Regions from separate parts of the Kitasatospora sp. NPDC028055 genome, predicted to be linked through region 2. Evidence: riboswitches for the same ligand, from Rfam matches in the RefSeq annotation. Region 2 holds a riboswitch; each other region holds the start of a gene.
What was found. Region 2 has a riboswitch for cobalamin ahead of AB0F71_RS15590 (ribonucleoside-diphosphate reductase subunit alpha). Riboswitches for the same ligand answer to the same signal wherever they lie in the genome.
Positions count from the first base shown of each region.

Region 1 (9,516 bases), on a different contig from region 2:
ACCGATGGCGACGCGCTGCTGCTGGCCGCCGGAGAGCTCGTACAGGGCCCGGTGGCGCAGGTCGGCCAGGCCGAGCAGGTCGAGGGTCTCCTCGACGCGCTTGCGCATGACCTCCGGCGGGATCGCCAACTGCTCCATGACGTAAGCCAGTTCCTCCTCCACCGTGTCGGTGGTGAAGCCGGCCAGCGGGTCCTGGCCCACCACGCCGACCACGTCGGCGAGTTCGCGCGGCGGGTGGTGGGCGGTGTCACGGCCGTCCACGGTGACCCGGCCGCGCAGGGTGCCGCCGGTGAAGTGCGGCATCAGGCCGTTGACGGCGCCGAGCAGGGTGGACTTGCCGACGCCGGTGCGGCCGACCACGAGGCAGAGCTCGCCCTCCGGGATGTGCAGGTCGACGTCGCGCAGGACGGGCGTGCTCTTGCCGTCGTACACCACGCTGACCCGGTTGAATCGGATCACGTGCTCACCTCGGAGGTCGTGCGGTCGGTGCTGACGCCACTGCTGACGCCGGTACTGCTTCGGCGGGCGTCGGTGGCGGTGGCGGTGTCGGTGGCCCGTTCGGGCGTACGGCCGGGCGGCGGGGAGACGATCCCCGCGGCGCCCGCCAGCAGCAGGGCGAGCACCGGGACGAGCGGCAGCGCCGGCCAGGTCAGCGGGTAGAGCGAGGGGTTGAGGTCGGTGGCGTCGTAGCCCACCGTGGCGAACAGCAGGACGGCGGCGGTCACCCCGCAGCCGGCGACCGCCCATTCGGCGGCCCGCCAGCGGTCCGGCCGGTAGGTGGTGCGCCGCACCCGCCGCCCGCCGAGGACGAGGCCCGCCACGCAGAGGACGGCACCCGCGAGGAAGGCGGGCAGACCGAGCGCGGCGGGGGCCGTACCGTCCAGCAGCCCGTACACCCCGGCGCACAGGCCGCACATGCCGAGCAGCATCAGCGCGCCGGTGAGCTGGCGGGAACGCCGGGAGGCGGTGCCGGAGCGCCCGTAGCCGCGCGAGTCCATCGCGGCGGCCAGGCTGAGCGAGCGTTCCAGCGCGTCCTCCAGAACCGGCACCACGATGCCGCGCAACGCGCGGACGCCCTTGCGCTGCCCGGCGCGCAACCGCCGTGCCCGGGCGACGCGTTGGACGCTCTGCACCAGCTGCGGCGCGACGCTCAGCGACACCGTGACGGCGACGCCGAGCTCGTACAGCGCCCCGGGCAGCACCCGCAGGGCACGCTTGGGGTTGGCCAGGGTGTTTGCCGCGCCGATGCAGCAGATCAGGCACGCCAGCCGCAGCCCGTCGAAGGCCGCCGAGAGCGTGGCCTCCAGCGAGACCGGGCCGCCCAGCTGAATGCCCGCGTACCAGGCCGGGGTGGGGATGTGCGGCAGGGAGAAGAGCAGGTGGTCGTGCGGGGTGATGCCGGTGGCGAAGACGCAGCGGAAGACCACCCGGATCGCCACCACGGTCAGGGCCACCCACAGGTAGTAGGTGAACCCACGCGCCCACGGGGCTTCGCTGCGGCGGGCGGTGACCACGTAGCCGAGCACGGCGAGGACGAGCAGGAGCAGCAGCGGGTTGGTGGTGCGGCTGGCCGCGGTCGCCAGCGCCAGCGCCCACGTCCACCAGGCCAGCGGATGCAGGTTCCGCGGACTGCGCCGGCCCCCCGCGCCCAGGCCGGGGACGCGCTGCGGGGAGGCCGTGTCGCGCTTGTCGAGCATGGTCACCGGATCACTCCGCCCGGCGCCGACGGCGGCGCGCGGCGACCACGGTGGCTGCACCGAGCAGCAGGACGAGGACGGTTCCGAGTACGGCGGGGAGCATCGAGCCGGAGTCCTGCGGTGCGTCCGCCGCCGGGTCGGCGTTCACCACTCCGCCCGGTACGGCGGGGGTGGCCGTCGGCGCGGCCGCGGCCTCCGCCGGCTGTGGGGTCGGCTGACCGGTCGGGGTGTCCGTCGGCGCCGCGGTGGGCGGCTCGACCGGCACCGGTGTGCCGGGCACCGGTGTGGGCTCGGCCGCGCCCGGCGGGGTGGCGCCGTCCTGGGGGGTGCCGGCGGTGCCGGCCCCCGGCGGTTTGGCGGGCACCGGGGCCCGCCCAGTTCCGGCGCCACCGCTCGTGCCGCTACCGCCGGTCGTACGCGCCCCTCCCGTACCGCCGGTGCTGCCGTTGGAGCCGCTGCCGCCGGTCGTGCCGGTGGCACCCGTCGAACTGCCGCCGGAGCCTCCCGAGGCACCACCGGTGCCGCCGGAGCCACCGGAGCCACCGGAGCCTCCTGAGGCGCCGCCGGAGCCGCCCGTGGCGCCCTGGCCGCCGGGGTCGGTCGGCTGCCCACCGGGGCTGGAGTTGTGCGCCCGGACGCTCTCCGGCGAGAAGGCCGGGCGCCCCTCGGTGCCCTCGATGTTCGTACCGCCGAAGATCCACAGGTCCACGCTGCCGGGCTTCGGCTGGTACAGCATCGCGCCGAGCTGGCTGAACGACCACGTGTTCTGGCCCGGATCGGCGTGCCAGTACGACCAGTAGGCGGTGGTCGGGGGTGTCTGGACGCACTTCTCCTGGTCCGGCGTCGGGTACTGCTTGCCGCCCTGGAAACCGCTGTAGCCGATCCGGCAGATGAACGCGGGACCGTCGTGCCCGGTGCCGGCGGTCTTCCAGCCGCCCTGGTTGAGCAGGGCGTAGCCAGTGGTCGGGGTGGTGCCGCAGGAGCGCAGCAGGGGGCCGCCCCACTTCCCGAAGTCCACCGCGAGTACGACCCCGGAGGTCGTGGTGCACTGATCCATCGGCAACGGCGTCGCAGCAGCCGGGGCCGCGCCCACGGCGACGCCGCCGAAGGCGAGCGCGAAGGTCAGCGCCGCCGCCCCGAGCAGTCGGGGGAGCCGCTCACGGAGTCCCCGGCTCACCGGTGACGCCCCGGAGCGGCCGCGTTGCGGCGACGGGCGAGGATGACGGCCGCGGCGCCCAAGCCGGTCAGCAGACCGGCGCCCGCGGTCAGGGCCAGGGCCGGGGTGCCGGTGCTGGCCAGGCTGCCGGACCCGGTCCGCGCCGCCACGCCCTCGGCGGGGGCACCGCCGCCTCCGGCCGGCGCATCGACGCCGTCGGCGGGCCAGTTGGTCGGCGAGTTGGTCAGCGAGTTGGTCGGGCCGCCGCTGGTGGCGGGAGCGGTGGTGGGCGAGGCGGATCCGGTGGAGGTGGGCGAGCCCGTCGGGCTCGGCGTGCCGGTGGGTGTGCCAGGCGGTGTGCCAGTGGGCGTGCCGGTGGGCGTGCCAGTGGGGGTCCCGGTGGGCGTGCCGGTCGGAGTCGGCGTCGGAGTGGGCGTCGGAGTCGGCGTGCCGCCGAGGTTCCTGGACAGCGTGCCGAAGGAGATCCCGGTGGCACCGCCCACCACCTGGGTGGACGCGCGGACGTTCGAGCCCCGCTGCCCGGCGGACGCGACGTTGAACCCGCCGTCGCCGTTCTGCTGGCCGGCGAGGAAGTCGAGCGCCTTCGTGATCTGCCCGCCGTAGCCGGCCTTGCGCAGCGTCATGCCCTGGACGGCGAGGGCAGCCGAGTTGGTGGAGTCGCCGGCTGCGCCGGGGAATCCGCCGTCGGGCAGCTGCTGGGCGGCGAGCCAGGTGAGCCCCTTGTCGACGGCCTGGGCCGCCTCGTCGCCGGGGACGAGGGCGAGGGCCATGACGGCCATCGCGGTGCTGTCCACGTTGGAGTCGCCGGTGGCGGGGATCAGGCTCGGCCAGGAGCCGTCCGGGTGCTGGAGGCCCCTGAGGTAGGCGATCGCGGGCGCGGCGTTGGTGGCGTCCCCGGCCCGGACCTGGGCGATGACGCCCAGCGACTGGGAGAACACCGAGGCCGCGTAGGTGTAGTTGCCGGGTGCCGCGCAGCCGGTGTTCTGGTCGGCCTTGGCGCAGAGGGCCTGGTCCAGGGCGGCGATAAGGTCGTGGCCGCCGAAGGCCCGCGGGTCGCGGCCGACGATCTCGGCGAGCAGCGCCTCCTTGCCGATCGAGCCGCCGTCCGCGTACTCGGTGCCGACGGCGGTCCAGTCGTTGACGGTCCGCTCGTTGGGGTCCTTGCCCTGCTGGTCCAGGAAGTCGACGATCCTGCGCAGCGCGGCGTCATCGGTACCGGTCGCCGCGAGGGCGTAGGCCCCGTCGATGGTGAGGCCGAAGTCGGCGAAGGTCGGGAAGGCCTCGTAGTAGTGACCGTCGATCAGCTGGGCCGGACCGGTCAGGTAGGCGCTGCCCTTGCCCAGGTCGGGGGTGCGCCCGGCGGCCGGGGCCGGTGCCGTGGTGGCGCCGTCGGGACGGGTGCCGGCGGCGGCCTGCGGCCGGGTCGGCGACGGGATCGGGTCGGCGGCGGCGGTGCCGGGGTGTCCGAGCAGGACCGTTCCGCAGGCGGCGGCCGCGACGGTTCCGGCGACCACCAGGGAGGCGAGGTCCCGGCTTGTGTGACGTGTGCGACTGCTGCTGACCCTCACGACGACTCCCTCGTCGGTCGACGCAGGAGACCATGGCGCAGCCGACGGCCGCCTTGGGACACGGGCCGTCAAGAGCTGCGTCGTAGTCCGCGACGACGCAAGTGCTGTGTGTACAGGCCCCCGGTCCAGGCATTCCGGCTCACCCACCGAGGTGGGCCTACGGTTGCGGGTCAGCGCCGGAGTCGGACCGGCTTCCCCTGAACGCCGAGGGCTAAAACCGGTTCATCAGACCACGCCGGTCAACAGGGAGTCAACGGATCGTCAGGTAGCTCACACCACCTCGTCGGCCGGTCCTCGCGGTGGTGCACGGGCGGGCGGACACCCGGAACTCCGGGCAGGGTGGCCGACCCTGAGCACCGGCGCCCGGCCCTTCCTCAGGGAGGACGGGGCGCCGGTGCGCTCACGTGTCAGGGCGCCGTGATGCCCGGCTGGGCGCCGGCACCGAAGGACCAGCCCTCGACGTCGCCGGGGGCCGGGTCGTAGCTGCCCGCGCCCAGGTTGCTGTACGACCAGGGCCCGCCGTGCTGGGCGTGCCAGTACGACCAGTAGGCGCTGCCGGTCGGGTTGGTGCAGGTGGCGGGCAGCGCGTTGATCTTGCAGACGAAGCCCGGGAAGCGCGGGTGGAAGGCGTACGAGAACCCGGCGCCGGTGAGCGCGGCGAGCCCGTTGGCGGGGTCGCCGGGGGCGCAGCCGGTCTCGATGCCGCCGCCGACGGCGGTGAAGTCGACCACGACAGTGACGCCGGTGGTTCCGCTGCAGGCCGCCGCCCGGGCCTGCGGGGCCTGGACGGCGGAGACGCCGAGCAGGCCGGCGGTGAGGGCCGCCGCGGCGGCGATCGACCCGAGCATCCGGCGGACGGGGCGGGCCGGGGTGAGGGTGTCGGTCATCGGAACTCTCCTCGTGGGATCAGGCCTGGACGTGTCAGCGGGCGGCCGGAGTCGGGCAGGCCAGGGTGGGGGCGTCGGGGCGGGCCCCGGCGGCGGAGAGGGTGGCCAGCGGGGCGCCCGCCAGGCCGAGGACGGCCTGCGCGGTGGCCCGGGCGCCGTTGCCCGCGTTGAAGCCCGTCGCGTCGTAGGCGACCGCGCCGCGCACCGCCGGGTCGGCGGAGCAGCCCTGCTGGAACTTCACCAGCCGGCTCCAGCCCTTGAGGCCCGCGCCGAGGCGCCCACCGGCGAGCAGTGCCTCGGTGGCCAGGCCCGTGGTGTTGGCGTTGGAGGTGGTCGCCCCGGCGGCCGCGAAGCCGCCGTCGGCGTTCTGGTGGGCGGCGAGCCAGGTGAGGCCGGCGTCCGCCTTGGCGGTACGGCCGGTGGCGGCGAGGGCCTGGGCGGCGAGCGCGGTGGCGTCGGGGTCGCTGGTGCAGGTGGGCTGGCCGAAGGAGACCGGGTAACCGCCGTCCGCGCACTGGCTGTTCGCCAGGAAGTCGACGGCCGCGGCGGGGGCGCCACCGGGGGAGCGGTGCAGGGCGATCAGGGCGAGGGACTGGCCGAAGGCGTTGCTGTAGTCGCCCCACTGCGAGCGGTCGGAGAACCGTCCTTCGGCGGTCTGCAGCGAGCGCAGCCGGGCCGGCAGGTCGACGCCGCCGAAGGACGCCGGGTCCGCTCCGCGTACCTCGGCGGCGAGCAGCAGCTTCGCGGTGGCGCCCGCGTAGGCCTCGGTGGTGCCGTCGCCGAGGTAGCCGGAGACGATCTCGGGCTTCGCCAGCCAGGCGGTGGCCTTCGCGGCGGCCTCGTCGGAGCTGTGCGAGGCGGCGAAGGCCAGCACGGCGTCGACGGTCAGGCCCTGGTCGGGGTAGGCGGTGCCGTTGAAGACGGACTCGAAGTGGTCGCCGTCCACCAGCTGGCGGGCCAGCCAGCCGCCCGCGGCGGCGTCGGGACGAACGGTCCGGGAGGATGTGGTGTCGGCGTGGGCGGCGGTGGCCGCCGGGAGCGCGGTGGCGAGCGCCAGGGCGGGTATCGCGAGCAGACCGAGGGGGCGGCGGAGCGCGGGCATGGGTGCCTTTCCGGGCCTGGACGCAGGGGCCCGGGGGACGTCGGCACCAGGCCGGGCAGCCCTCGGAGCTCCGGCCCGCAGACCACGACGGGGGGAGGGACGACACATCCCCGCCGACGGGTACTCGGGCTCGCCACCGACAATGCCGTCGGCGGCCTACCGTTGCGGGTCAGCGCCGGATTCGGACCGGACTTCCCCCGTCGACGGAGTCACAACGTGACGGCTCATCATGGCGAAACGGAAAAGACCGGGTCAAGGGATCGTGCGTCACATCACGGCGGCACCGGCGACGGGCGGTGCGCCGCCCCGGACGAGGGGCGGCGCACCGCGAGTGCCGTCAGCGGTGATGGAACTCCGGCGGGCGCTTCTCCGCGAAGGCCGCCATGCCCTCCTTCTGATCAGCCGTCGCGAAGACGGCGTGGAAGAGACGGCGTTCGAAGCGGACGCCCTCGGCGAGGGTGGTCTCGTACGACCGGTTGACGGCCTCCTTGAGCATGATCGCCGCCGGAGTGGACATCGCCGCGACGGTCTCGGCGGTGGCCAGGGCCTCGGCCGGCAGTCGGTCGGCGGGGACGATGCGGGAGACCAGTCCGGCCCGCTCGGCCTCCTCGGCGCCCATCGTCCGGCCGGTCAGACACAGCTCCATGGCCTTCGCCTTGCCGATCGCACGGGTGAGCCGCTGCGAGCCGCCGATGCCCGGGATGACGCCGAGCTTGATCTCCGGCTGCCCGAACTTCGCGGTGTCCGCCGCCAGCAGGATGTCGCACATCATCGCCAACTCGCAGCCCCCGCCCAGCGCGTAGCCGGCGACGGCGGCCACCACCGGCTTGCGCAGGGCGGCGAAGCGGTCCCAGGCGGCGAACCAGTCGCCGAGGTAGGCGTCGACGAACTCGAGGGGCTGCATCTCCTTGATGTCGGCGCCGGCCGCGAAGGCCTTCTCCGAGCCGGTGACCAGCAGGCAGCCGATGTCCGGGTCCCGGTCGAAGTCCGTTGCGGCCGCGACGACTTCGTTCATCAGGAGCGTGTTGAGCGCGTTGAGCGCCTTCGGCCGGTCGAGCGTGATCAGCCCCACCCGTCCCCTGCGCTCGACCAGGATCGTCTCGTAGGTCTCGGTCATTTGCCGCCCTCCCGCAACGTGGTGATGATCGCCGAGAAGTCCAGGCCCGCACCCTCGGCCGCCGCGAAGTCCGCGTACAGCTGCGCCGCCCTGCGTCCGAGTTCGGTCGGCAGGCCCGCTGCCTCGGCGGCCCCGGCGGCCAGTCCGAGGTCCTTGGCCATCAGCGCGGCGGCGAACCCGGCCGGGTACCCGCGGTTCGCCGGACTGGCCGGCACCGGCCCGGGGACCGGACAGTTGCTGGTGAGTGCCCAGCACTGGCCGGAGGCCGTCGAGGCGACGTCGAACAGCGCCTGGTGGCTGAGCCCCAGGCTCTCCCCGAGCACGAACGCCTCGCTGACCGCGATCATCGAGATGCCGAGGATCATGTTGTTGCAGATCTTCGCCGCCTGCCCCGCACCGGGCGCGCCGCAGTGCACCACCTTGCGGCCCATCTCCTCCAGCACCGGGCGGGCGCTCTCGAAGTGCTCCTTCTCCGCGCCGACCATGAAGGTGAGGCTCGCGGCCGTCGCACCGACCACTCCGCCGGAGACCGGTGCGTCCACCGCGCGGTGCCCGGCGGTCACCGCGAGCTCGTGCGCCGCCCTGGCATCCGCGACGTCGATCGTGGAGCAGTCGACGAAGAGCGTTCCCGGGCCGGCGGCGGGCAGCAGCTCCGCGTAGGCGGCCAGGACGTGGCGGCCGGCCGGCAGCATGCTGATGACGACGTCGGCCCCGCGGACGGCCTCGGCCGCGGACCGCGCCGGGCGGACGCCCACCTCCTCCGCCTGCCGCAATGCCTCCGGCACCAGGTCGTAGCCGGTCACCCGGTGCCCGGCCCTGACCAGGTTGGCGGCCATCGGGCCGCCCATGTTGCCCAGTCCGATGAATCCGATGTCGTGGGTCACCAGCGCTCCAGCGGTGTGGTGGCGGCGAGGCCGAGTTCGCGCTCGCCGAGCGGGGCGAAGTAGCGGGCCACGGCGGCGGGTTCGACGGCGCTCAGGGTGTCCGGGCTCCACCGTGGCGAACGGTCCTTGTCGATCACCTGGGCCCGGATGCCCTCCGCGAGGTCCCGGGTGGCGAGCGCCGCGCAGGAGGTGCGGTACTCCTGGTCGAGCACGGCCTCCAGGGGGCCCAGCGCCCGGGCCCGGCGCAGCGCCGCCAGCGTCGCCTTCACGGCGGTGGGCGAGTTGGCGGTGATCCGGTCCACGGCCTTCTTCGCCTCGGGTTCACCGCTGTCCCGCAGCCGGTCGAGGATCTCCTCGACCGTGCCGGCCGCGTAGCAGCTGTCGATCCATCCGCGCTGCCCGTCCAGCCGGCCGGGCGGGGCGGGCTCGACGTGCCGTTCGAGGGCGTCGTGCACGGGCAGCTCGGCCAGGTCGTCGAGCAGGGCCGGGAGGCGCTCGGCCGGCACGAAGTGGTCGGCGAGCCCGCAGAGCAGCGCGTCCGCGGCGCCGACCGAACCCGCGGTCAGGGCGAGGTGGGTACCCAGCTCGCCCGGGGCGAGGGCGAGCAGGTAGGTGCCGCCCACGTCGGGCACGAAGCCTATCCCCGTCTCCGGCATGGCCACCCGGGTGGTCTCGGTGACGATCCGGACGCTGCCGTGGGCGGAGACCCCGACCCCGCCGCCCATCACGATGCCGCTCATGACGGCGACGTAGGGCTTGGAGTACCGGGCGATCCGGGCGTTGAGGCGGTACTCGTCGCGCCAGAACTCCTCGACGGCGCCTTGGTCGCCGCCGGTGGCGGCGCGGTGGATGGCGACGATGTCGCCGCCGGCGCAGAAGGCCCGGTCGCCGGCGCCGGTGACGACGACGGTGTCGACCCGCTCGTCCTGCTCCCACGCGTCCAGGGCCGCCGAGACCGTCCGCACCATGCCGTGGGTGAGGGCGTTCAGGGCGGCGGGCCGGTTGAGGACGATCAGCCCGGCCCGGCCCTCCCGCTGGACGAGGACCTCCTCGGTGTCGTTCCCGGTCATCAGGCGGCCCCGGT
Region 1 covers NZ_JBEZXE010000010.1:138,640-148,155, reverse strand. The annotation lists gene AB0F71_RS14385 (ATP-binding cassette domain-containing protein) at 1-459, opposite strand, end outside; gene AB0F71_RS14380 (CbiQ family ECF transporter T component) at 456-1,697, opposite strand; partial or broken gene AB0F71_RS14375 (hypothetical protein) at 2,299-2,754, opposite strand; gene AB0F71_RS14370 (prenyltransferase/squalene oxidase repeat-containing protein) at 2,871-4,442, opposite strand; cobalamin riboswitch at 4,549-4,677, opposite strand; gene AB0F71_RS14365 (flagellar hook-length control protein FliK) at 4,850-5,329, opposite strand; gene AB0F71_RS14360 (peptidase) at 5,364-6,431, opposite strand; cobalamin riboswitch at 6,529-6,670, opposite strand; gene AB0F71_RS14355 (enoyl-CoA hydratase) at 6,769-7,548, opposite strand; gene mmsB (3-hydroxyisobutyrate dehydrogenase) at 7,545-8,432, opposite strand; gene AB0F71_RS14345 (enoyl-CoA hydratase/isomerase family protein) at 8,429-9,502, opposite strand; gene AB0F71_RS14340 (acyl-CoA dehydrogenase family protein) at 9,502-9,516, opposite strand, start outside.
Region 1: another riboswitch for cobalamin. It lies ahead of AB0F71_RS14360 (peptidase); the one in region 2 lies ahead of AB0F71_RS15590 (ribonucleoside-diphosphate reductase subunit alpha).

Region 2 (9,516 bases):
CGGCGACTTCGTGAAGGCCGCCGGCGGCACCGTCCGGCTGGTCGACCTCGACACCTTCTACTGCCCGTACGACACCTGCGTGTGGAAGGACAAGGACGGCCACTGGGTCACCCCGGCCAACGACGGGGTGCACCTGACCCCGGCCGGCATGCGGTTCGTGACCCCGTGGCTGGAGAAGCAGATCGCGGACGGGCTGTCCGGGGCCCAGCCGCAGTCCCCGGCCGGGTCGGCGCCCGCACCGACCCCGACCGCGGCGCCGAGTTCCACCCCGACGCCCACCCCCACCCCCACGCCGACACCGACGCCGACGGCGACGGCGAGCACCCGGCCGTCAGGTAAGCCGACCCCGGCCAAGCCGACCCGGACGCCGACCGCCAAGGGGACCCAGGGCGCCGGCGAGCACCCGGCCGAGCCCCAGCCGTAGCGGACCTGCGCCGATCCCCAGCCGTAGCGGACCTGCGCCGGGCCCGCTACGGCTGCGGGATCTGGTACGTCTGCGCGAAGCAGTCGCGGATCGCCTTCTCGGAGCCCGGGCGCCCGGCGTAGTCCATCCGCGGGGTGTCCGGGGTGACCGGCAGGGTCGGGTCGATGCCGAAGTACAGCGACCAGAAGTACACCCCGCGCAGCTTGCGCTCCTGGGCGACCTGGCAGACCGCGGTGAACCAGGTGGCCTGGACGGCCTCGTTCACCTCGGTCTTCTTGTAGTACTCACCGGGTGTCTTGTACGCGCCCTTCTGCGCCGGGATGCCCACCTCGGTGAGCTTGGTGGTCGGCTGCGGGCCGGTGCTGCGCTTGTCGAGCCAGGCGTTCCAGCTGGCCTTCAGGTCGGCGATCGGGGCGTCGTCGTCGGAGTTCTTGGCCGGCGGGTAGGCGTCCGCGCCCGTCGCGTCGACGGGTACCGCGATCGGGCCCTTGGCCCAGTTGTCGAAGTTCGCGTCGTACGCCAGCTCGCCGTGGAAGGCCTTCCTGGCCTCGTCGACCAGGCCCTGCCAGCGCGGGTCGCCCTCCAGCGAGTTGAACTCGGTGCCGAGGGTGAACTCCGCCACGGAGTGCTCCTGGGCGGTCTTCAGGTACGGCGCCAGGAAGGCGGCGTAGCTGGCGAACCAGGCGTCCCGGTCGGTCGGCGTGATGTTGCCGCGCCACTTGAGGGTGTGGACGTAGTCGAACACGTCCTCGTCCATGATCGGACGCACGGTGGTGCGCAGACCCGCCCGGTGGGCGGCGTCCAGCAGCAGGGCGAGGCGCTCCGGGGTGGGCGTGGTCGGCCGGGCGGCGACGGCGTTCGACTTGGTACCCGTGGTGTAGTACGGGAACGTCACCGACAGGGAGTTGGCGTTCAGCCCGACCACGTACTTGACGATGCGGTCGACCTTGCCCTGGACGAAGTTGTCCGGGTCCGCCGGGTCGTCCAGCCAGTACACCTGCACGCCCCACTCGGGGCTGCCCTTCTTCCACGGACGGGCCACCTTGGGGCCGGTGTCCTCGACCGGCGGGGTGTCCTTGCCGAAGCCCCAGACCCGGCCCTGCTCGGTGGGGGCGGCGAGGTGGACGGTGGTGGGCCGCTGGTGGTCGAACCGGATCGGGTGGTCTCCCCACACCACGGGGACCGCCACGGTGACGGCGACGACGACGGTCGGCAGGATGAAGATGGCAGGGCGCTTCAACGGTCGTGACTTCCGATCAGGCCGGCTTGGCGATGACGACGAACTTGTTCTCCTCGCGCTTGAGGAACTTGATCAGCCCCCGCAGCCCGCCCCAGCCCTCCAGGAAGGAGAACACCGGGATGCAGGCCACCACGACGATCGGCTCCCACCACTTGCGCCGGTGGTTGGCCGAGGCGACCACGTTCAGCCGCAGCCCCTCCCAGTAGGTCCAGATCACGTAGGCGAAGTTGATCGCCCACAGCAGCACCACGGACTGGGTGACCGGTGAGGTGTTCCAGGTGCCGGTGAACCAGGCGACCAGCAGCACCAGGCCGACGTGCTGCAGCGGGCCGAGCACCCAGCTGACCATGCCCATCCCGATGAACAGCCGGTACCGCAGCGGGATGGTCTTGTTGAAGCAGAGCGCGACCAGGCCCCAGGCCCAGCGCTCGCGCTGCTTGAGGAAGTCCTTGACGCCGGCCGGCGAGGCGCCGTAGCAGCGCCCGTTGAACCAGTCGCTGCGGCCCGGGTAGCGCTGGCAGAAGTTCAGCGCCATCTGGGCGTCCTCGACGATGGTCTTCGGCCCGAAGTCCCAACCGATGGTGGCCTCCACCGAGGAGCGCACGATCAGCAGTTCGCCGTGCACTCCGGCGATCGGGGTGCCGGTGCCGGTCATCGCCCGGAAGCGGGCGATGTCGTCGGCCGGGCGGATCGCGTCGGCGAGCCAGGTGAAGGTGGAGACGGCGTTCTCCCGGGGGTACGTCAGGATGCCCTGCGCCATGTGCTTGGCGTCGTCCCCGGCCCGGCGCTGCCGGTTGACGAACTGGGCGACGGCGGCGGCGGTGTCCGGCCCGACACCGGTGTCGTCGTCCATGTGCAGCACCCAGACGTCGTCCTGCGCCTCACCCTCCTCGATCCGCAGCTCGTGCGAGTAGTGGTTGGCGCGGGCCTTGAACTTGGTGCCGTTGGCCGTCTCGTACGCCTTCGGCACGGTCACCACCCGGATCAACGGGTGGCGTTCGGCCAGCTCGTCGATCTTCTCCGCGGCGGCGCAGCCCTCCTCGGTGAGGATGTCCACCCTCATCCAGGGGAAGTACGGCGGCAGGTGCTCGACGTACGAGAGCACCGAGCGCTCCAGCGCCGGGTAGGTGTCGTGCCGGCCGATGGTCGGCACCAGCACGATCAGGAAGTCGTCCTCGGCCGGCGCGGGCGGGGTCATCCGGTCCACCTGCCGCAGCCGTCGGCGGACCATCAGCACCCCCTGGAAACCGATCAGCACGCCGAACACCGGCATGCCCCACAGGATGGTGATCGCCCAGCCGAGCGGGGTCGGGTTGGGCACGTACGCCCAGATCGAGAAGGCGAAGATGATCACGAAGGCGGTGTAGAACGGCAGCACCCGGGGCTTCCAGGACATCTGTCGCTCGGCGAGCCGGGCGGCCTCGCGGGACGTGGTGAGCACCGTCCGCGCAGGGGCTGTGGACGTCATGGCGGAAGTCGTTCCTCGTCTGGTGTCGGTCGGTCGATCGATCGGTCCGGTCGGTCCGGCTCCGGTGGGGGGCGCGGCCGAGCGGTGGGCGGTCAGGCCTGCGGCGGGCGCTGGGCCGGCGGCGCGTCGGCGGGCGGCGGCACGACCGGGCCGGGGGCCTGCGGGCCGGCGGCCTGCGGGCCGGGTACGGGCGGGGCGGCGGGCCACTGCTGCTGGACCGCGGTCGGCTGGTACGTCGCCGCCTGGGGCGGCTGCTGGGCGTACGGGCCCGGCGCGGGCGGCACCGCCTGGGGCGGCGCAGGCGGCCAGGCGGCGGGCTGGGCCTGCGGCTGCGGCTGCGGCTGCTGGTACCACACCGGCTGGGCCGGCGGCTGCTCCGGCCACCCGGGCTGCGGTTGCCCGGGCTGTAGCTGGCCCGGCTGCGGCACTCCGTACGGCCCCGGCAGCGGCCCGCCCGGAGCCGCGCTCTGCGCGGGCGGCCAGGCCGTCCCGGCCGAGGAGCCCTCCGCCTGCTCCCGCCACTTGGAGCGGGCGAGCAGCACGATCAGCGTCGCCGTGACGACCACACCGAGCGCGAAGGTGGCGAGCTTCAGTCCGCCCTCGGTCGTCCCCGTGAACCACTGCCGCTGCGGTTCGTCCAGCAGCGCGCCGGTCAGGCTGCGCACCCGGTTGTAGCCCTCGACCAGTGCCACGCCCGCCGCCACGCCGAGCGCCCAGCCGCGCCCGCGCAGCAGCAGGATGCCCGCGGCCAGGTACAGCAGGCCGTAGTTGAGGCTCCCGGTCTCGGCGTCCACCGAGGTCCCGCCGTAGTAGAAGATGCCCTTGAGGTAGGTCGCGAAGCCGACCTGCCCGAAGCAGTTGTAGGCCGCCCAGCCGAGCAGCACCACGCCCCAGCCGACCGCCAGGCCACCGGCCCCGCGTATCGGACGTGTCTGTGTCATCCCCGCACCCCGCCCCTCCGGTCCTCTTCCGACCGTCCGCCGAACCCTCGGGTTTCGCCGCCACAGGATGCCACACGGCACAACGGACCCGGAATTCCGCCGGTTCAACGGCTCCGGACCGGTCAGCGGACGTGCAGCCCGCCCCAGTCGAGGCTCCCGCCGGACGGCCCGGAACCGCCGGTGATCGCCAGCGGGCTGTGGTAGGTGGCGTTGACGTCCGCCCCGGAGTTCCGCGGCTGGTCCGGGGCCAGGTTGTCGGAGGTGAGGGACTGCCCCCAGACCGTCCAGATCGTCCAGGGGGTGCGGCTGAGGGTGTCCGGCTGGCGGGAGTTGACCGGCACGGCGAAGGACTCGGCGAGCATCCTCGGCTTGTGGTAGGCGGCGAGCCCGTCGTAGTAGCGCTTGGTCCACACCTCGCCGGTGCCGATCGGGTGCGCCGGGCTGCCGCTGTAGTCGTCCACCCCCACCACGTCGACGTACTGGGAGCCCGGGTAGTAGTCCCACGGGTCCACGCCCGGGGCGCCGTCCCAGGACACCGGCGTCCAGACGAACAGCAGGTTGTGCAGGCCCCTGGTCTCCACCAGGTACTTGTAGGTGATCCGCCACAGCGCCTGGTAGTCGGCCGGCTTCTGGCCCGCCCACCAGAACCGGCTGGCACAGTCCTGGACGTTCATCTCGTGGTAGGGGCGCAGCAGCACCGGCACGTCGTGGGCGGCCAGGTACTCCAGGTGGTCGGCCAGGTAGGACAGGTCGGTGATCAGTGCGCGGTACTCGGGGGTGTCGCCCCCGGCGTCCACGACCCGGCCGAACCAGCCCGGGTCCTTGGCCGCCGGGGAGTTCGAACAGAGCACCCGGTCGAAGGACTTGACGCCGGACCCGGGATAGGGCTCGTGGAAGGACATGCCGACGATTCCGGCCGGGGCCCCGCCGTTGTCCGGCAGTGCGGTGGTGCTGCCGTCGCAGTTCTGCTGGACACCGGAGCCGTCGTAGGTGCCGTCGTCGGCGCGCGGGTGGCCGGACCAGACGGCGGTCATCAGGTCGACGGCGTCGTCGGTGTACTGCCAGCCGGCGCGGCAGGTGGGCCAGCGGCCGGCCGAGTAGGAGCGCGGGTTGCCGACGCCCCAGGCGTTCTGGCCGTAGCCGGGGCCGAGGTCGGTCTCCATGAAGCCGGGCAGCCGGCCGGTGATGTCGGCGGCCTTCTTGTAGTAGTAACCGACCTGCTTGGTGCCCCGGTAGTCGCCGTACTCGGGGTTGTTGCGCTCGTTGTGCGCCTCGACGTGCTGGCCGATCACCGTGCCGCCGCTGTGCCCGGTGCGGGCCTGGGCCTCCAGGTCCGCGAGGAACTGCTGGACGGCGCGGGCGTTCGGCGAGGCCTGCGGATCCCGGGCCAGCAGGTCCCGGCCCACGTCCGGTGGCAGGGTGCGGCCGGGGGCGCCGACCGACACCGGCACCCGAATGGGTAGCCCGACCTCGGTCCGGTCGTCGCGGTCCAGCAGCACGAGACTGCCGGCGGCGACCACGACGCCGGCCGCGGCCAGGACGGCCGGCTTACCGCGCAGGGCTCTGGGCAGGGCCACGACCGCTCCTCCGGTTTCTCGCCGGCGCCGACCCCCACGGACGCAACCGGAACACGCGTACGAATGACTCCGACGAGAGCCTGCCACACTCCCCCGGTCCCGGCGAACAGGTCCGCCGGGACCGGGGTGTCACAGCGGGTCAGCCGGTCGCGGCGGCCGTCGGCGTGCCCTGCGAACCCGGCGTGGCGGAGCCCGCCGCCTTGGCCCGCTGGAGCAGCTGGGCCTTCACGTGCTCGGCGAACCCGGAGGCCGCCGCCGTCGCGGTGGCGTCAGGGGCGTTGCCGCCCTTCGCCGAGCCCTCGACGGTGAAGTAGGCGTACCGGCCCAGGCTGCTGTGCGTGCCGGTGCAGCCGGGGTTGGCACAGAACGCCGGGGCGCCCGGCGCGGGCAGGCCCTTGAGCTGCCCGGTGTAGTTCTTGATCGCCGTCTCGGCCTGGATCTTGTGGTCGAAGACTGCGACGCCGACGGTCACCGCGCTGTCGCCGGAGACGTACGTCGCCCGGAGCACCTTCTGGCAGCCCTGGTCCCCGAGGACCTTGCCGAGCCCGCCGGTGGTGGAGTTGCCGTCCCAGCAGGGCTGGTCCAGCGAGACCACGGTCCGGTTCCAGGACACGCCGTTGACCGTCACCTGCAGCGCGGAGAACAGTGCCCCCGCATCCTGCGGCGCCGGGTCGGTGGCGGCCTCCCAGATCGGCTTCGACGGGTCCTCCGGCTGCCCGCCCGGGGTCGCGCCGCCGTTCGACGGGCCGGGGGTCGGCTTGCCCGAGGCGGGTGCGGTCGCGACCGCACCGCCGCCGGGCTTGGCCGGGTCGTCCTTCTTGCCGAACAGCAGCACTCCACCCGCGACCAGACCGCCCACCAGGACGACGGCCACCGCGCTGCCGATGATCTTCACCCGGCGCTTGCGCCTGGCCTCGGCCTCGTTGCGGTCCGCCAGCGCCGCCCAGTCCGGCTCGACGCGCTGCGGCGGGACCGGCTGCTGAGGCGCGACCGGCTGCTGCGGAGGACCCGACTGCTGCGGAGGCTGCTGCCACTGCGGCTGCGGAGCCGGCGGCTGAACCGGCTGGGGCACCGGCGGGACGGGCTGGGAGAACGGCTGCGCGGCCGGCGCCACCGGTCCGTACGAGGCCGGCGGCGGGCCGAAACCACCGCCCGGCGGCGGCACCGGACCCGGCCCCACCGGCTGCTGATTCTGTGCGCCCCCCGACCCGGCGGGAGGCGTCCCCTGCGGCCCGTGCCCAGGTACACCAGTTCCGTCGCTCATGCGCCCAGATCGTAGGGCATGACCCTCACCGTCCCTCGGCCCGGTGACCGATCCGTATCGAAACCCGGACGCCCGGCGCGCCGGCCCCGGGTGTCCGACACCCGGATCCGAGGCGTCCGGCGGGCGGCCGCGACACGTCCGGAGCGTGCTTCCGGGCCTCGGACGACCACGAACCGCCACCGGCCCGGGCACAACCCGTCATCGCGACAACACACCACGCCGCACTACATGTGGTGTCGCATCGAGGAGACACCACTACATGTATGCTCGCTTCTGCTGTCGATGCAGGGGAACCCGGTGGGAATCCGGGACTGCCCCGCAGCGGTGTGCGGGCGGCTCCAGCAGCCGTACCGCGAGTCCGAGTACCTGCCGAACAGCGTGCGCCACGGCCCTCCCGCAGAGGCCGCGCCGGCACCCAGCACCACCCCTCCGGGCCTCGCGGGCGGGCCGGGGAGACACCTCGCGCGGCGCTCCTGCGTCCGCGCCGTGCTCCCCTGCCCAGATCGGCCCGGGTGACCCCGATCACCGCCGCACGATCGCCGCCAGGAGAGAGCGCCTTGACCACCGCTGCCTCAGTCACCCTGCCCGCCCAGGGCTCCGGTACCGCCTTCACCGACCCGACGGTCTCCGACCCCGGCGGTGCTCTCCTGCGGCTGCTCACCGACCGCAGCGCCGACCTCACCGAGGTCGACCCCGGCCATGTCGCCGCCGCCGCGCTGCGCGGCCGCCACGCCGGCTCGGACTTCGCCGAGCTGCGCGGGCTGGCCGTGGACGCCGCCGCGTCGATGATCGCCGAGGACCCCCAGTACTCGAAGCTGGCCGCCCGCCTGCTCGCCCTGGAGATCGTCGACGAGGCGAACAGCCAGGGCTCGACCTCCTTCTCCGCCTCGATCGCCGTCGGCCACGCCGAGGGCCTGATCGGCGACACCACCGCGGCCTTCGTCGCCAAGCACGCCGACGCCCTGAACGCGCTCGTCGACACCAAGGGCGACGACCGCTTCGAGTACTTCGGCCTGCGCACCGTCCAGTCCCGCTACCTGCTGCGCCACCCGATCACCCGCAAGGTGATCGAGACCCCGCAGCACTTCCTGCTCCGCGTCGCCTGCGGCCTGGCGGTCGGCGACTCCGAGCAGTCGGTGCGCGAGGTGTCCGAGCTGTACGGCCTGATGAGCCGTCTGGAGTACCTCACCTCCTCGCCGACGCTCTTCAACTCCGGCACCCGGCACCCGCAGATGTCCAGCTGCTACCTGCTGGACTCGCCGCTGGACAACCTGGACTCGATCTACAACCGCTACGCGCAGATCGCCCGGCTCTCCAAGCACGCCGGCGGCATCGGCCTGTCCTACTCGCGCATCCGCTCGCGCGGCAGCCTGATCCGCGGCACCAACGGCAAGTCCAACGGCATCGTCCCGTTCCTGCGCACCCTCGACTCCTCGGTCGCCGCCGTCAACCAGGGCGGCCGCCGCAAGGGCGCGGCCTGCGTGTACCTGGAGACCTGGCACGCCGACATCGAGGAGTTCCTGGAGCTCCGCGACAACACCGGTGAGGAGGCGCGCCGCACCCACAACCTCAACCTGGCCCACTGGATCCCGGACGAGTTCATGCGCCGCGTGAACGCCAACGCCGACTGGTCGCTGTTCTCCCCCGCCGACGTCGCCGAGCTGGTCGACCTGTGGGGCGCCGAGTTCGACGAGGCGTACCGCAAGGCCGAGCTGGCCGGCAAGGCCGTCCGCACCATCCCGGCGCAGACCCTCTACGCCCGCATGATGCGCACCCTCGCGCAGACCGGCAACGGCTGGATGACCTTCAAGGACGCCTCCAACCGCGCCGCCAACCAGACCGCGCTGCCCGGCCGCACGGTGCACTCCTCCAACCTGTGCACCGAGATCCTGGAGGTCACGGACGACTCCGAGACCGCCGTCTGCAACCTCGGCTCGGTCAACCTCGGCGCGCACGTGGCCCCCGGCGCCACGGCCGACGACCTGCTCGGCGCCATGGACTGGGAGCGCCTCGACGCCACCGTCCGCACCGCCGTCACCTTCCTCGACCGCGTGGTGGACATCAACTTCTACCCGACCACCGAGGCCGGTACGTCCAACTCCCGCTGGCGCCCGGTCGGCCTCGGCGTGATGGGCCTCCAGGACGTCTTCTTCAAGCTGCGGATCGACTTCGACTCCGCCGAGGCCGCCCGCCTGTCCACGCTGATCGCCGAGCGCATCATGCTCACCGCGTACGAGCGCTCCGCCGACCTGGCCGAGCAGCTCGGCCGCCACGAGGCCTACGGCGAGACCCGCGCCGCCCGCGGCGAGCTGCACATCGACCACTTCCCGAGCGCCGCCCCGGAGTGGACCGACCGCTGGACGGCGCTGCGCGCCCGCATCGCCGAGACCGGCCTGCGCAACTCGCTGCTGCTCGCGATCGCCCCGACCGCGACCATCGCCTCCATCGCCGGCGTTTACGAGTGCATCGAGCCGCAGGTGTCCAACCTGTTCAAGCGCGAGACCCTCTCCGGTGAGTTCCTCCAGGTCAACCCGTACCTGGTGCGCGAGCTCAAGGAGCTCGGCGTCTGGGACCAGCAGACCCGCGACGCCCTGCGCGACGC
Region 2 covers NZ_JBEZXE010000012.1:38,610-48,125, reverse strand. The annotation lists gene AB0F71_RS15620 (acyltransferase family protein) at 1-424, shown strand, start outside; gene AB0F71_RS15615 (hypothetical protein) at 471-1,664, opposite strand; gene AB0F71_RS15610 (glycosyltransferase family 2 protein) at 1,681-3,132, opposite strand; gene AB0F71_RS15605 (hypothetical protein) at 3,225-4,073, opposite strand; gene AB0F71_RS15600 (glycosyl hydrolase) at 4,196-5,650, opposite strand; gene AB0F71_RS15595 (hypothetical protein) at 5,790-6,722, opposite strand; cobalamin riboswitch at 7,171-7,303, shown strand; gene AB0F71_RS15590 (ribonucleoside-diphosphate reductase subunit alpha) at 7,496-9,516, shown strand, end outside.

Region 3 (9,516 bases), on a different contig from region 2:
TGACCTCGTTGCGCCGGGCAGACCCGGCGGTGGAACGGATCGACCGGATCCGACGAGAGCAAGGCGTACGGACATGCGTGCAGTCGTGGTGGAGCAGTGGGGCGGCCCGGAGCAGCTGGTGGAGCGGGAGCTGGCGCGGCCCGAGCCCGGGATGAACGAGGTCCTGGTGAAGGTGCACGCGGCCGGGGTGAACCCGGTGGACTGGAAGACCAGGGCCAGCGGGGCGCTCATCGAGTGGGGCGAGGTGCCGGTGGTCGGCTGGGACGTCTCCGGCACGGTGGAGGCCGTCGGCCCCGGGGTGAGCAACCACCGCCCCGGCGACGAGGTCTACGGGATGCCGCTGTTCCCGCGCCAGGCGGGCGGGTACGCCGAGTACGTCGTCGCCCCGGCCCGGCACCTCGCCCCGAAGCCGGCCGGACTGACGCACGTGGAGGCGGCGGCGCTGCCGCTGGCCGGGCTGACCGCCTGGCAGGCCCTGGTCGACGCCGCCGACGTGCGTCCCGGCGAGCGGGTGCTGGTGCACGCGGCGGCCGGTGGCGTCGGCCACCTGGCGGTCCAGATCGCGAAGGCGCGCGGCGCGTACGTCATCGGCACGGCCAGCGCGGGCAAGCACGACCTGCTGCGCGAACTGGGTGCGGACGAGGTGGTCGACTACCGCGCGGTCCGCTTCGAGGAGGCCGTGTCCGAGGTGGACGTGGTGCTCGACGGGCTCGGCGGCGAGACCGCCGAGCGCTCCCTGCAGGTGCTGCGTCCCGGCGGCCGGCTGATCACCCTGCCCGGCCCGGGCGACGTCCCGGCGGCGCGGGACGGCGTCAGTGCGAGCTGGGTCCTGGTCGAGCCCGACCACCTGGGCCTGCGCGAGCTCACCGCCCTGGCCGAGCGGGGCGCGCTGCGGCCCGTGGTCGAGGCGGTCCTCCCGCTCGACCAGGCGGCGAAGGCCCATGAGCTCGGCGAGCAGGGCCGCACCACCGGCAAGATCGTCCTGACCGTCGTCTGACGGCCCTCGGCCTCGGCGGCTTCGTGGCGGACGGCCTCCAGGCCGGTCTCGGCGCCAGGCAGGCCGGTTTCGGCGCCAGGCAGGCCGGTCGAGCGCTACGCCTCCGGCCCGTACGCGCCGAGGCCCTGGCAGACCAGGCCGTCGCGGAAGGTGAGCACCTCCGCGACGGCCCGGCCGCGCTCGTTGCGGTAGTTGATGACGAGGGTGTCCACGGAGGCCCGGACGTCCTCGACGGTGAAGTGCAGGTCGGGCAGGTGCTGGAGGCCCTTCGACCAGTAGACGCGCAGGGCCTCCTTGCCGCGCACCTCGCCGGACGGGTCGCCGATCAGCTCGACGATCCGGGGCGAGGCGAAGACGACGTCCTCGGTGAAGTGGGCGAGGATGCGCTCCAGGTCGTGGGAGTTCCAGGCGGCGGCCCAGTCCTGGGCGAAGCGGGTGGCGAAGTCGTGGTCCATGGCCCGGAGGCTACGACAACCGGCCCTCCCCCGCCCGCCGTTCCGGGATCCGGTCACGCCTCCCGCGCCAGCAGCGGCACCCGTACCTGGTTGAACCCGTAGTAGACGGCCAGCAGTCCGTGGACGGCGAGGGCCGCCGGGGCGGAGAGGAAGGCCAGCGCGACGGTGAGCGGGTAGACCACCAGCCCCAGTTCGAACCGCCACCGGGCCGCCCGGGCGGCCGGCACGTCCACCCGCTCGTCGAAGCACCGGCCGGTGCGCGTGACGTGGTTCCAGAAGGCGGAGAACAGCGCCGACTGGCCGACCATCACCGCGCCGTACACGGCCGCCGCGACGTTCGCCGCCGAGCCGTTGCGCAGGTTCTGCGCGACCACGGCGGTCGGGAACGGCAGCACCGAGATCAGCATGAGCAGCAGCAGGTTGAGGAACATCAGCGTCCGGTCGACCCGCGCGAGGTGGGCGAACAGGGTGTGGTGGTTCACCCAGACCACGCCGATCACCAGGAAGCTCACCACGTACGCGAAGTACGACGGCCACTGCGCCCCGAGCGCCCGCCACAGCTCCGCCGCCCCGTGCGCCTGCGGGATCTTGATCTCCAGCACCAGCAGGGTGATCGCGATCGCGAACACCCCGTCGCTGAACGCCTCGATCCGGCCCGTGTCCCTGGTCTCCACCGGCAGAGCATCTCAGCCGGGCGGCCGCACCCCGCCGCACAACGCGCCAGGAGACCGATCCGCCCCGGTGCATGGAAGGGCGATTACGGGGCAAACGCAGACGAACAGGCGGTGGCACCACGCCACCGACGGACGACGGACCACGGACCACGGGAGGACCGCATGGGCAGCCTGTCGAACAAGGCGCAGGAACTGGCCGGGAAGGCCAAGGAGAAGGCCGGGGACGCAACCGGCGACCAGAAGCTCAAGGGCGAGGGCCAGGCCGATCAGGTCGAGTCGAAGGTCAAGCAGGCCGCGGACGACGTCAAGGACGCCGCGCGCGGCGCCGCCGACCGGGTCGAGGGCGCCCTCAGGCGCGACCGCTGACGGCGGCACCCGATGCCGGGCACGAGCCCGACGGCGGACACGAAGAGACGAAGGGGAAGGGGAACGACATGGCACTGCTCCTGTTCATCCTGCTCATCGCGGTGGTGTTCGGCTTCGTGGGTGTCCTGGTGAAGGGGCTGCTGTGGCTGCTCCTGATCGGGATCGTCCTCTTCGTGGGCGGCCTGGTGTTCGGCGGCCTGCGACTCGGCAGCCGCCGGGCCGGGAGGTAGCACGGACCAACCGGGGCGAGGCCGGAGCCGGGACCGGGGCCGGGGTCGACCGGTCGGCCCCGGCCCCCCGCCGCCGCCCCCGCCGGAAGTCCTGCCCCTGAATCACCGACCCCAGGCGCGACACCGCCCCCGCGCGGGGGCGGGCCCGGCAGCCGTGCGCCGGGCCCGCCCCCGAACTCTCGTGCTCAGCCCGTGAGTTCGGCCCGCAGGCGGCGGGCGGCGCCGACCAGGCTCTCCAGCGAGGCGCGGGTCTCGGGCCAGCCGCGGGTCTTGAGGCCGCAGTCGGGGTTGACCCAGAGCCGCTCGGCGGGGATCGCCGCGAGACCGGCCCGGAGCAGCTCGACGGCCTCCTCGGTGCTCGGCACGCGCGGGGAGTGGATGTCCCAGACGCCCGGGCCGACCTCGCGCGGGTACCCGGCGGCGGCCAGCTCCCCGGCGACCTCCATGTGCGAGCGGGCGGCCTCCAGGGAGATGACGTCGGCGTCGAGGTCGTCGATCGCGGTCATGATCGCGCCGAACTCGGCGTAGCACATGTGGGTGTGCACCTGGGTGTCGGCGCGCACACTTGAGGTGGCCAGCCGGAAGGCCTCGGTGGCCCAGTCCAGGTAGGCCGGGCGGCCGGCGGCGCGCAGCGGCAGGGTCTCGCGCAGGGCCGGTTCGTCCACCTGGACGACGGCGGCGCCGGCGGCCTCCAGGTCGGTGACCTCGTCGCGCAGGGCGAGGGCGACCTGCCGGGCGGTCTCGGCGAGCGGCTGGTCGTCGCGGACGAAGGACCAGGCGAGCATGGTGACCGGGCCGGTCAGCATGCCCTTGACCGGACGGTCGGTGAGGTCCTGGGCGTAGCGGAACCAGTCGACGGTCATCGGGTGCGGGCGGGAGATGTCCCCGGCCAGCACCGGCGGCCGGACGCAGCGGGTGCCGTAGGACTGCACCCAGCCGTGCCGGGTGGCCAGGTAGCCGGTGAGCTGCTCGGCGAAGTACTGGACCATGTCGTTGCGCTCGGGCTCGCCGTGCACCAGGACGTCCAGCCCGGCCTTCTCCTGGTAGGCGATGACCTCGCGGACCTCCGCCGCCATCCGCTCCCGGTACGCGGCGGCGTCGATCCGCCCGGCGGTCAGGTCGGCGCGGGCGACGCGCAGTTCGGTGGTCTGCGGGAAGGAGCCGATGGTGGTGGTCGGCAGCAGCGGCAGTGCGAGCCGGGCCCGCTGGGCCTCGGCCCGTACGGGGTAGGGCTGGGCGCGCCGGGCGTCGCCCGGGGTGACGGCCGCGGCGCGGGCGCGGACGGCCGGGTCCCGGGTGATCGGCGAGGTGGCGCGGGAGGCCAGGTCGGCGCGGTTGGCGGCGAGTTCGGCGGTGATCGCGCCGGTGCCCTCGCGCAGGGCGCGGGCCAGCAGGGCGGCCTCGGTGGCCTTCTGCTTGGCGAAGGCCAGCCAGCGGGCGATCTGCGGGTCGATGTCGCGTTCGAGGGTGGCGTCGATCGGCACGTGCAGCAGCGAGCAGGACGGCGCGACGTCGACCCGGTCGGCGAGCCCGAGCAGGGTGGCCAGGGTGGCCAGCGAGGCGCCCAGGTCGTTGATCCAGATGTTGCGCCCGTCGATCACCCCGGCGACCAGGCGCTTGCCGGGCAGCCCGCCGACGGCGGCGAGGTCCTCCAGGTTGGCGGCGGCCGGCCCGGTGAAGTCCAGCGCCAGGCCCTCCACCGGGGCCTTGGCCAGCACCGCCAGGGCGTCGCCGAGGCGGTCGAAGTAGCTCGCGACCAGCAGCTTCGGCCGCTCGGTCCGCGCGCCCAGCTCGCGGTAGGCCCGGGCGGCGGCGTTGAGCTCGGCCGGGGTCCGGTCCTGGACGAGCGCGGGCTCGTCCAGCTGCACCCACTGCGCGCCCGCGGCCCGGAGTGCCGCGAGCAGCTCCGCGTAGACGGGCAGCAGCCGGTCCAGCAGGGTGATCGGCTGGAAGTCGGGGGCCACCCCGGGCGTCGGCTTGGCGAGCAGCAGGTAAGTGACCGGTCCGACCAGCACCGGACGGGCGTCGTGGCCGAGCGCGAGGGCCTCCTCGAACTCGGCGACGGCCTTGGCCGGGTTCGCGGCGAAGGCGGTGTCCGGACCCAACTCCGGGACGAGGTAGTGGTAGTTGGTGTCGAACCACTTGGTCATCTCCAGCGGAGCGACGTCCTGGTTGCCGCGCGCCATGGCGAAGTAGCCGTCCAGCGGGTCGGCGTCGACCGCCTCCCGGTGCCGCGGCGGGATCGCGCCGACCGCCACGGTGGTGTCCAGCACGTGGTCGTAGAGCGAGAAGTCGCCGGTCGGGACCTCCTCGATGCCGGAGTCGGCGAGCTGCTGCCAGTTCCCCCGGCGCAGGTCGGCGGCGGTGGCCAGCAGTGCCTCGGCGGTGACGGCGCCCTTCCAGTAGCCCTCGATCGCCTTCTTCAACTCCCGGCCCCGGCCCTGCCGGGGGTAGCCGTGGGCGGTGGCGAGGGTCGCCGCGGCTGCGGACTTCGTGGTCAAGGGACTCTCCTTCGCGAGTCTGATTCCTCAAGTGCCCGGCGACGGGGGCGAGGACGCGAAGGGACGACGGACCGGACGGGCGCCCGTACACGGGTACGGCTCCGTCTGGTGTGGTCGCCGACCCGCCCTCGAGGTCACCGGATGGCCGCGCGCGAACGGTCGCGCCCGGGCAGTGGCAGGTCTTCGGACTCGCGGGCCCGCCCGTCCTCGTCGAGGACCGGCACCTACTGGCCGTCGCTTCCCAGACCCGACCCGGGCCCAGTGCGTATGACGGCGGTCGTTCCCGCTCACCGCTGCGGGGCAGTCCCGGACTGGCCTGTTGAAAGGCGTCACCGGGTTCCCTCTTACGACGCCCCGCCTGGCGGACGGGGCGAACCAGCTGCACCTGCCACCCTACGTCCGGCCCGCCGGTTTCCGGCCGGAGAACCGCGCAATCGTCCGCATGGTGAGACAGCGCCGGCCCGCCGAGCGGGGCGCGCGGATCTTCCCGCACTCCGGGTGCGACGTTCACGAAGTGGTGACGATGGGTAGTCGAAGGAGTGCCGAGAGCAGCCGAGTTGGGGGGTGGTCCAGGGAGCGACGATGCGGGAACACGAGGAGAGCGGTGCGCGGGCCGGGACGGACGGGCCGGACGGTTCGCGGGTGCCGTCGCAGGGCGGACCGGGCGCGGCCGAGGAGGCCGATCCCGGCTCCGGAAGACCGCCCCGGGCGGTGGGTGGCGCGGTCCGCTGGCCGGAGCAGATGCTGCCGCTGCTGCGTTCCCCGAACTCCGCCCACCCGGCGGCCGGGCACGGCGAGGAGGAGGACGAGGGTGCGGCCGAGCCGGGGCCCGCCGCGGTCGCCGCCGTGCTCGGACTCGCGCTGCTGGTGGGCGAGTTGATGCTGACCTGTGGCGAGGGCGCCGAGGACGTCGAGGCGGCGATGCTCGCCGTGGCGCGCACCTACCGGGTCCGTCCCTGCGACCCCCAGGTCGCCTTCACCCGGGTCGCGATCTCCTACCGGCCCGGCCACGGCGACCCGCCGGTGACGGCCGAACGCTTCGTCCGCCGCCCCACCGGGGACTACTCCGGGCTGGCCGCGCTGTTCCGGCTGGTCACCGAGATCACCGCGGGCGGGCTCGCCGTGGACGACGCCCACCGGCGGCTGCGCGCCGTGCGCCGGCACTGCCGCCACTACCCGGCCTGGGTCCTGGTCCTCTCCTCCGGCCTGCTGGCCGGCGCCGCCACCCTGCTGGTCGGCGGCCGGGCCGACGCCCGGGCCTGGCTGGTGTTCGTGAGCGCCGTGGTCACCACGGTGGTGGGCGGCGTGCTGGCCGACCGGGTCGAACGGCACGACCTGCCGGAGTTCTACCGGATCGCGGCGGCCGCGACCCCGGCCGCGGTGGTCGGCATCCTGATGTCCTTCAACCAGCTGCAGCTGCGCGGCTCGGTGGTGATCACCGGCGGGCTGTACGCGCTGCTGCCCGGCTGGCCGATGGTCGCGGCCGTGCAGGACGGCCTCGCGGGCTTCTACCTCACCGCCGCCGCACGGCTGTTGGAGGTGCTGTACCTGCTGGCGGGCGTGGTCGTCGGGGTGATGACCGTGCTCTACATCGGGGTCAACAACGGCGCGGACCTGGCCGCCGAGAGCGGCCCGGCCGCCACCTCCAACCCGCCGCTGCAACTCGCGGCCGCCGTCCTGCTCGCGCTGACCTTCGCGGTGCTGCTCAACACCGAGCCGACCACCCTGCCGGCCGTCCTGGTCAACAGCGCGGCGGGCTGGACCACGTACTCCGTGCTGGCCGACGCGGGCACGGAGCCGATCGTGGCCACCGGCCTGGCCGCCGTCCTGGTCGGCCTGTCCGGCCAGCTGATGGCCCGCTACCGGGGCGGCTCGGTGCTGCCGTACGTCACCGCGGCCCTCGGGTCGCTGCTGCCCGGGTCGCTGCTGTACTTCGGGCTGCTCGCCTTCGTCCGCGGCGAACCGGAGGCCGGCCTCGGCCGCCTCGGGCACGCCACCGCCACCGCGTTGTCCCTGGCCATCGGCGTCAACCTGGGCCGGGAGGCGGCCCGGCTGTTCCTCCCGGCGCGGCCGTCCGCCCCGGCCGTCCGGCACCGGGGCCGCCACCGGCGCTGAGGCACCTCGCCGGGCCGGCACCAGCCGCTTCGCGGGCCGCTGCGCGGGCCGCATAGAGTGCGCTGATCATTCCGACTGAAAGGCCACGGCGTCACGGTGACCGAGTCCCACCCCCACCTCCTGTTCTCCTTCGGCACGCTGCTGGACCAGCAGGTCCAGACCGCGCTCTTCGGACGCACCGTCGCGACCACCCCGGCGTCCCTGGCCGGGTACGCGACCAGGCCACTCACCATCACCGACGAGGCCGTGATCGCCACCAGCGGCCAGGACGTGCACCTGACCCTGGAACGCAGGCTCGGCAGCACGGTCGAGGGCGCCGTCCTGCGGCTGAACGACGAGGAACTGGCCGCGGCCGACGCGTACGAGGTCTCCGACTACGCCCGGCGACAGGTCCTGCTCACCTCGGGCGAGACCGCCTGGGCCTACCTGGACGCGAACCCGCTGCGCTCGGCGGCACGCATCGTCATCGTCGGCGACAGCATCGCCTACGGGCGCTGCGACCCCCAGGGCGGCTGGACCGGGCACCTGGCGGCGGCCCACATCGCGGCGGACGAGACCCGGAACCGGGTCTTCAACCTCGCAATCCCCGGCAGCACCCTGGCGGACGTCAGCGCGCAGACCCCCGCACTCCTGCCTCCCCGTCACCCGGACACGCTGATCGTGGCGGCGGGGATCAACGACTCCGCCCTGCCGCTCGCCGCGCCGGGCGACGACCACGACGGGCTCACCCACCTCACCGGCCACCTCGACTCGCTGGCCGCGACGGCCCGGCGGCACAACGCCCGTCTGGTCGTCGTCGGACCGGTCTGGCTCGACGAGACACGCACCGGCGACTACGAGGGCCTCCGCTTCACCACGGACCGGGCGCTCGCACTGCGCACGCTCCTCCGGACCTGGTGCGCGGACCACCACATCGACTTCCTCGACCTGTGGGAGCCGCTCCGCGACCTGCCCCACCTGCTCGTCGACGGCCTGCACCCCGACGCGGAGGGGCACAAGGAGCTCCACCGGTACCTGGACACCCTCGGCTGATCGCGGAGGGACCGGACCTGTCGGTGGTCGGCCCGAGCGGCTGCGGCTGACCATCCTGGTCGGCCCGTCCGTCCCCGGGGACGGACGGGCCCGGCGCGACGCACCGGGCCAGGCGGGCACGCAGGCTCCCGCGCCCTGTGAAGGCGACCTGGCCGTACCGGGCGAGCGATTCGTTCAAGACCTCGCGGCGACCGCCACCGAGACTGGCCCGCATGACCGATCGCGCCTTCACCCCCGCCGCCGGCCGCCTCGCCCCGCTGCGCCTCTACGACCCCATCGTCTCCCTCACCCGCGAACGCCTCTGGCGCAGCCTGCTCGCCATGCACGCGGCTCCGCGCCCCGACGACGTGATCGTCGACGTCGGCTGCGGCACCGGCTCGCTGGCGCTGCTCCTCAAACGCGTCGAACCGCGCACCCGCATCATCGGCATCGATCCCGACCCGGGCACGCTCGAACTGGCCCGCCGCAAGGCCGCCGCCACCGGCACCACCAACGGCACCGGCCCCGCCACCAGCACCACCAACGGCCCCACCAACGGCCCCGAGTGGCTGACCGGCATGGGCGACGCCGTCGCCGATCTGGTCGGCACCGAGGCCGCCGACACCGTCGTCTCCAGCCTCGTCCTGCACCAGTGCCCCGTCCCCGTGAAGCAGGCCGTCCTCGCGTCCATGCACGCGGCGCTGCGCCCCGGCGGCAAGCTGGTGATCGCCGACTACGGGCGCCAGCGCACACCGGCCATGCGCCTGGCCTTCCGCATCGTGCAGTTCGCGGACGGCAAGGAGGACACCCGGCCCAATGCGGACGGCATCCTGCCGCGGCTGATCGCCGAGGCCGGGTTCCGCGGCGTACGCGAGGCCGAGACGGTCGCGACGGTCACCGGCTCGATGTCGATCTACGTAGCCCACCGCGAGTAGGCCGAACGCGAGCCCGTCGGACGCGATTAGGCCGGCCGCGAGCCGGTCGGGCCCGGTCCAAGGGCGCCCGGGCCCGAGGCCCGCAGCACCGGCAGCACCCGCGACGGGGTCAGCCCGGTCATCTCCCGCATCTGCCGGGTGAAGTGCGCCTGGTCCGCGAAACCACCCGCCACCGCCGCCTCGGCGAGCGTGCACCCCTCGCCCAGCGCGTCGGCCGCGCGGGCCAGCCGTA
Region 3 covers NZ_JBEZXE010000018.1:113,450-122,965, reverse strand. The annotation lists gene AB0F71_RS20040 (NADP-dependent oxidoreductase) at 74-997, shown strand; gene AB0F71_RS20035 (nuclear transport factor 2 family protein) at 1,093-1,452, opposite strand; gene AB0F71_RS20030 (TMEM175 family protein) at 1,506-2,126, opposite strand; gene AB0F71_RS20025 (CsbD family protein) at 2,289-2,492, shown strand; gene AB0F71_RS20020 (hypothetical protein) at 2,561-2,722, shown strand; gene metE (5-methyltetrahydropteroyltriglutamate--homocysteine S-methyltransferase) at 2,908-5,223, opposite strand; cobalamin riboswitch at 5,401-5,570, opposite strand; gene AB0F71_RS20010 (threonine/serine exporter family protein) at 5,806-7,338, shown strand; gene AB0F71_RS20005 (GDSL-type esterase/lipase family protein) at 7,435-8,370, shown strand; gene AB0F71_RS20000 (class I SAM-dependent methyltransferase) at 8,583-9,284, shown strand; gene AB0F71_RS19995 (helix-turn-helix domain-containing protein) at 9,311-9,516, opposite strand, start outside.
Region 3: another riboswitch for cobalamin. It lies ahead of metE (5-methyltetrahydropteroyltriglutamate--homocysteine S-methyltransferase); the one in region 2 lies ahead of AB0F71_RS15590 (ribonucleoside-diphosphate reductase subunit alpha).